Regions from separate parts of the Streptomyces sp. XH2 genome, predicted to be linked through region 1. Evidence: riboswitches for the same ligand, from Rfam matches in the RefSeq annotation. Region 1 holds a riboswitch; the other holds the start of a gene.

The links. Region 1 has a riboswitch for S-adenosylmethionine ahead of ACOTKD_RS06190 (aminotransferase class V-fold PLP-dependent enzyme). Riboswitches for the same ligand answer to the same signal wherever they lie in the genome.
Region 2: another riboswitch for S-adenosylmethionine. It lies ahead of thrC (threonine synthase); the one in region 1 lies ahead of ACOTKD_RS06190 (aminotransferase class V-fold PLP-dependent enzyme).

Annotation. Positions count from the first base shown of each region.
Region 1 is NZ_JBMMMZ010000002.1:566,339-569,735, forward strand. It holds gene ACOTKD_RS06180 (cytochrome b) at 1-440, shown strand, start outside; gene trpD (anthranilate phosphoribosyltransferase) at 605-1,669, shown strand; SAM riboswitch class IV at 1,731-1,847, shown strand; gene ACOTKD_RS06190 (aminotransferase class V-fold PLP-dependent enzyme) at 1,997-3,352, shown strand.
Region 2 is NZ_JBMMMZ010000007.1:281,403-284,799, reverse strand. It holds gene ACOTKD_RS16500 (alpha,alpha-trehalose-phosphate synthase (UDP-forming)) at 1-426, opposite strand, end outside; gene ACOTKD_RS16495 (glucosyl-3-phosphoglycerate synthase) at 468-1,442, opposite strand; SAM riboswitch class I at 1,603-1,754, shown strand; gene thrC (threonine synthase) at 1,748-3,064, shown strand; gene ACOTKD_RS16485 (MoaD/ThiS family protein) at 3,114-3,389, shown strand.

The DNA.
Region 1 (3,397 bases):
GTGGAAACGACCTCTGGGCCACCCACTTCCACCTGTCGATCAACGCGATCACCTGGTTCGTCCGCATCGGCTTCTTCGTGGTGCCGGTCCTGACGTTCATCGCGACCCGCCGGATCTGCATGAGCCTGCAGCGCCGCGACCGCGACAAGGTGCTGCACGGACGCGAGTCCGGCATCATCAAGCGCCTGCCGCACGGTGAGTTCGTCGAGGTCCACGAGCCGCTCTCGCAGGAGCAGCTGCACACCCTCACGGCGCACGAGCAGCCCAAGCCGCTCGAGCTGGAGCCGGAGTTCGACGAGAACGGCGTGGCTCGCAAGGCCGGCGCCGGACAGCGCCTCCGCGTGAAGCTCTCCAAGGGCTTCTACGGCGAGGGGACCCAGATCCCCAAGGCCACGCGCGAGGAGTACGAGGAGATCACGAGCGGCCACGGCCACCACTGATCTCCGGGTCACTGCCTGATCCACACTGATCGCTGATCGCCACAGCGAGAGCCCCGTCCACCGCATGGACGGGGCTCTTCGCTGTTCCCGGGGGTGGATAGGCTGGGCGGGCAGGGCCCCGGGACGAACCCGGCCCTCCGGACCGACCACCAGGAGCGTGGACCATGAACGTTGTGACCCCGGCAGGCGGCGACAGCGCGGTGGCCCCCTCCTGGCCGGGCCTCCTGGACGCCCTCCTCACCGGCCGGGACCTCACCGCCGACGACACCGCCTGGGCCATGGACCGGATCATGCGCGGCGAGGCCACCGACGCCCAGATCGCGGGCTTCCTGGTCGCCCTGCGCGCCAAGGGCGAGACGGTCGCCGAGATCTCCGGCCTGGTCCGTACGATGTACGCGCACGCCCGGCTCATCGAGGTGCCCGGTCCCAGCGTGGACATCGTGGGCACCGGCGGCGACGGCGCCAAGACCGTCAACATCTCCACCATGTCCTCGATCGTCGTGGCCGGCACCGGCGCGAAGGTCGTCAAGCACGGCAACCGGGCGGCGTCCTCCGCCAGCGGCGCCTCGGACGTCCTGGAGAAGCTGGGCGTGAACCTCGACCTCACGCCCCGGCGGGTCGTGGAGGTGGCCGAGGAGGCCGGCATCACCTTCTGCTTCGCCGTGAAGTTCCACCCGTCCCTGCGGCACGTGGCCGCGGCACGGCGCGAGCTCGGCATCCGGACCGTCTTCAACGTGCTGGGCCCGCTGACCAACCCGGCCAGGGTGCGGGCCCAGGCCACGGGCGTCGCGGACCCCCGGATGGCGCCGATCCTCGCCGGAGTGCTCGCCGAGCGCGGCTCCTCGGCGCTGGTCTTCCGCGGCGACGACGGCCTCGACGAACTCACGACCACCGCGACCTCGCGGGTGTGGGTGGTCTCCGGCGGCCGGGTCCGGGAGGAGTCCTTCGACCCGCGGGACGTGGGGCTGGACCTGGTGCCGGTGGAGGCGCTGCGGGGAGCCGACGCGTCGTACAACGCGGACGTGGCGCGGCGCGTGCTGGCCGGGGAGACCGGGCCCGTACGGGACGCGGTGCTGCTGAACTCCGCCGCGGCCCTGGTGGCCCAGGCGCCCACGGAGGCGCCGCTGGCGGAGCAGATCCGCGCCGGGCTGGCGCGCGCGGCGGAGTCGATCGACTCCGGTGCGGCGCGGCGGGCGCTCGACCGCTGGGTGGTCGCGAGCAACGCCTGACGTCTCGCCCCGCGGAACGGCGGTTCCGCGGGGCGATCACGTGTGCCATACTCCTCCGCAAGGTCACGAGTGACAGCGATCAGGCCCCGGCTTGCTGTCCGGCAACCCTCCGTCCGTGGCGGGGTGCCCCGGGTGATGACCAGGCCGCAGGCAGCGAGGTCTGCGGCAAGCGCGGATCCCTCGCCAGGGATCCTGGTCGTCGAGGGAGTTCCTTCCGTGGTTCAGCGAATGCGTTAGGGCTCGAAGAGCCCCTTTTCCGCGCACCCTTTTCCCTTTCCCGCGCCCGTCGCGCGGTGGAATTCGCCTGCCTTCTTACGGGAGTTCGCCATGTCCGTCTCCACCCTTGCCACCGATCAGACCATTTGCACCCCTCTGCCGGTTCTGGGATGCGATGTCCGCGTCCCGCTGGTCACCGGGGGAGAGGTGACGTACGCGGCGCTGGACTACGCCGCCAGCGCGCCCGCCCTGCAGCGGGTGTGGGACGACGTGGCGGCGTACGCGCCCTACTACGGCAGCGTGCACCGCGGCGCGGGATACCTCTCGCAGCGCTCGACCGAGCTCTTCGAGAACAGCCGGGCCGACGTCGCCGCGTTCCTCGGCTGCCGGGACGGCGACCAGGTCGTCTTCACCCGCTCGACCACCGACTCCCTCAATCTGCTCGCCGCCGTACTCCCCACCGGGACAAGGGTGTTCGTCTTCGAGACCGAGCATCACGCGGCGCTGCTGCCCTGGGAGCGGCGCGCGGACGTCGCCGTGACCTACCTGGACGCGCCCCGCACCCCCGCGCAGGCGGTGGAGACCCTGGAGCGGGCGCTCGCGGCCCGCGAGCCCCACGGCCCCGCGCTCGTGTGCGTGACCGGCGCGTCCAACGTGACCGGCGAGCTGTGGCCCGTACGGGAACTGGCGGCGGCCGCGCACGCGCACGGGGCGCGGATCGTGGTGGACGCGGCTCAGCTCGTACCGCACCAGCGGGTGGACATCGCCGAACTGGACGCGGACTGGGTCGCCTTCTCCGGGCACAAGCTGTACGCCCCCTTCGGCGCGGGCGTGCTCGCCGGGCGCGCGGACTGGCTCCGCGACGCGCGGCCCTACCTCGCGGGCGGGGGCGCGAGCCGGCGCGTCGCACGGGGCGCCGCCGGCGAGGTGGAGGTCGACTGGCACGAGGGGGTCGCCCGGCACGAGGCCGGCTCGCCCAACGTCATCGGCGCCTACGCCATCGCCTCCGCCTGCAAGGCGCTCACCGAGGCGGGCTTCGACCGGCTCGCGGACCGGGAGCGGGAACTGATCGCCCGGGTGCGGGAGGGGCTCGCGGCGGTGCCGGGGGTGCGGGTGCTGTCGCTGTTCGGGCCGGACGCCCCGAGCGTGGGCGTGCTCTCGTTCACCGTCGACGGCTGGAACAGCTCGCACTTCGCGGCGGCGCTCTCCGCGGAGTACGGGATCGGCGTCCGGGACGGCCTCTTCTGCGCGCATCCGCTTGTGCGGACGCTGGTGGGCGGCGCGTCCTCGGCGGGCGGCGGGTGCGGCTCCGACGAGGGGGCGCCCCTCAACGCGATCCGCGTGAGCTTCGGTGCCGGCACGCCCGACGAGCACGTCGAGCGCTTCGTGGCGGCGGTCGGGGAGCTCGTCCGCGACGGGGCGAAGTGGTCCTACCGGACGGAGGGCGGACGCTGCGTTCCCGCGTGACCGCGGGTGGTTTCGGCACCGCCGGGCACGTCGGCGGGTGATTGC
Region 2 (3,397 bases), on a different contig from region 1:
CTCGTAGGCCGCCCACTGCTCCCGGAACGCCTTGTCGAAGACGGGCTCCAGGGGCGTCTGGTAGAGCATGTGGTGCACGAACCACAGCACCGAATTGGCGATGTCGTTGTACGCGGCGGCGAACGTCCCGGGCGGGATGTCCAGCATCCGTACGCGGTGCCCGCCGGTGTCGCCCGGATCGAGTCTTCGGCCGGCCGTGCGGGCCGCCTCGCGATCCTCCGCGCCGAGCGCCGCGCACACCCACACCGCTGCTGCTTCTTTTGGGTCACGTCCTATCGAGCTGAGCCCGGAGACCAGCCCGCCGCCGCCCCGCCCGGCCACGAGGCTGCCGTCCGCGCCGCGCCGGTACGAGACCGGGCCGCGGTTGGAGGCGACGACGATCGGTGCGGCGGCGATCGATGCGGTGGGCACGTGCTCAGCGACCATGTGCCCAGCCTTGCCCCGGGGAGAACCGCTCAAACGTACGCTTACGCGGCGTGCCGCTTCGCGTACTCGGGTATTCCGGCCATCGGCGGCCGCTCCTCCGTGTCCACCGCGTACGTCCTCGGAACGAACCCTTCCGGGCCCCGCTCGAACTGCGTGATCGCAGGTCGCACCAGGTGCCCGCGGGCCAGCCGGAGCTGCGCGGTGCGGTAGATCGCGGCGGCCATCCGGCCGAGCGCCTGCCCGTCCTGGTGGCGGTGCTTGCGCACGCCCACGTCCACCTGGGCCAGCGCGTCCAGCCCCACCGTGTGCAGCGCATCCACCAGAAGGCCCAGTTCCACGCCGTAGCCGACGGGGAACGGCAGCCGTTCGAGCAGGGACCGGCGGGCCGCGTACTCGCCGCCCAGCGGCTGCACGAAACCGGCCAGCTGCGGCCAGTGCAGGTTCAGCAGGGGGCGGGCCACCAGCTCGGTCACCCGGCCGCCCTGGCCGGCGGTCCCGGCGGAGCCGGGCACGCCGAACTCCGCCCCCAGCGGCCGGTCGTACATCGCCTTGACGAACTGCACGCCCGGATCGGTCAGCAGCGGGCCCACGATCCCCGACACGAAGTCCGCCGAGAACTCGCGCAGGTCGGCGTCCACGAAGCAGACGACGTCGCCGGTCGTCGCCAGCAGGGAGCGCCACAGCACCTCGCCCTTGCCCGGCAGCGCGGGCAGGCCCGGCAGGATCTCGTCCCGGTGCACCACGCGCGCCCCGGCCGCCGCCGCGGCCTCGGCCGTGCGGTCCGTGGAGCCCGAGTCCACGACCACCAGCTCGTCCACCAGCGGCACCGCGTCCGACATCAGCTCGCGGCGGATCACCGCCACGATGGCGCCGACCGTCGGCTCCTCGTTCAGCGCGGGCAGAACCACGCTCACCGTGGTGCCGGAGTCCCTCTTGGCAGCCAGAAGCACGTCGAGCGGACGATCAGCAGCGGACCAGGACCGCTCGGCCAGCCAGCGCTCCACCTCTTCCAGCACGTGTACGACTCCTCGTTGTGGTGCGTTGTGACGCATCTCGCGGTGCGGACGGCCCTCTCAACGGGCCATCGCTTCCGTTACAGTCTTGAACAACGCGGACCGCCGTCCTATGTCGGGGTCGCGCGTGCCACAAACGCCTGGGCCCCGCCCAGCGCCATACCGCTCATCCAGAGGGGCAGAGGGACACGGCCCGTTGAAGCCCCGGCAACCCTCCAGCCGGTCTCCCGTCGACATCGTTCGCACGGCGAGGCTCCCGGCGGGGAAGGTGCCAAATCCGTCTCGTGGCGACGTACGCCGCGAGGAAGATGAGGAGAAAGGGCCTCGCCTCCATGGCTGTGCAGTCTGTTGAACCCTCTACCACTTCTGTGGACCTCGGACCCGCCGTGGCACTCTCCTGCCGCGAGTGCGGAGAGCGCTTCGGCCTCGGTCCCCTCTTCGCCTGCGCCCTGTGCTTCGGCCCCCTCGAAGTCGCCTACGAACTGCCCGCCGGTGGGCCCCGTCAAGCCGCTGAGTTGCGGAAGCGGATCGAGGACGGCCCCGCGAACATCTGGCGCTACGCCCCCCTGCTCCCCGTCCCCGCCGACGTCGCGGCCAAGCCGAACCTCAACCCCGGCCTCACCAAGCTCGTCAAGGCCGACAACCTCGCCCGCGAACTGGGCGTGACCGGCGGCCTGTACGTCAAGGACGACTCCGGCAACCCCACGCACTCCTTCAAGGACCGCGTGGTCGCCATCGCCGTCGAGGCCGCCCGCGCCTTCGGGTTCACGACGCTGTCGTGCTCGTCCACGGGGAACCTGGCGGGTGCGGTCGGGGCCGCGGCCGCCCGGGCCGGGTTCCAGTCGTGCGTCTTCATCCCGCACGACCTGGAGGCCGGGAAGGTCGTCATGGCCGCGGTGTACGGCGGCGACCTCGTCGGCATCGAAGGCACGTACGACGACGTCAACCGCTTCTGCAGCGAGCTGATCGGCGACCCGCTGGGGGAGGGCTGGGGCTTCGTCAACGTCAACCTCCGTCCGTACTACGGCGAGGGCTCGAAGACCCTCGCCTACGAGATCTGCGAGCAGCTGGGCTGGCGGCTGCCCGACCAGATCGTCGTGCCGATCGCCTCGGGCTCCCAGCTCACGAAGATCGACAAGGGGTTGAAGGAGCTCGTCGCGCTCGGGCTGGTCGAGGACCGCCCGTACAAGATCTTCGGCGCTCAGGCGGAAGGGTGCTCGCCGGTCTCGCGCGCCTTCAAGGACGGGCACGACGTCGTACGGCCCGTGAAGCCGGACACGATCGCGAAGTCGCTCGCCATCGGCAACCCGGCGGACGGGCCGTACGTGCTGGACATCGCGCGGCGCACGGGCGGGGCGGTGGAGGACGTCACCGACGAGCAGATCGTGGACGCGATCCGGCTGCTGGCGCGGACGGAGGGGATCTTCGCGGAGACGGCGGGCGGGGTGACGGTGGGGGTGACGAAGAAGCTCATCGAGGACGGGGTGCTCGACCCTTCGCTGACCACGGTCGTGCTCAACACGGGCGACGGGCTCAAGACGCTCGATGCCGTTGCGGCCGGGCCCACGGCGACGATCCGGCCGTCGCTGGAGGCGTTCCGCGCCGCGGGGCTGTCCGTCCGCTGACGTCAGCCGCTGATCACTTCTCGTTTCTCCACCGAAGGTGAGTAAACCTATGAGCGTCACCGTCCGTATCCCCACCATCCTCCGCACCTACACCGGCGGCAAGGCGGAAGTCCCCGCCGAGGGCGCGACCCTCTCCGAGGTCATCGCCGACCTGGAGGCCCACCACACCGGCATCGCCGCCCGCGTCCTCGACGAGAGCGGTCGGCTGCGCCGGTTCGTGAACGTCTACGTCAACGACGACGACGTCCGCTTCGAGCAGGGGCTGCAGACGCCCACCCCCGACGGCTCCGCCGTCTCCGTCATCCCTGCCGTCGCCGGCGGCTGAGGTTTCAC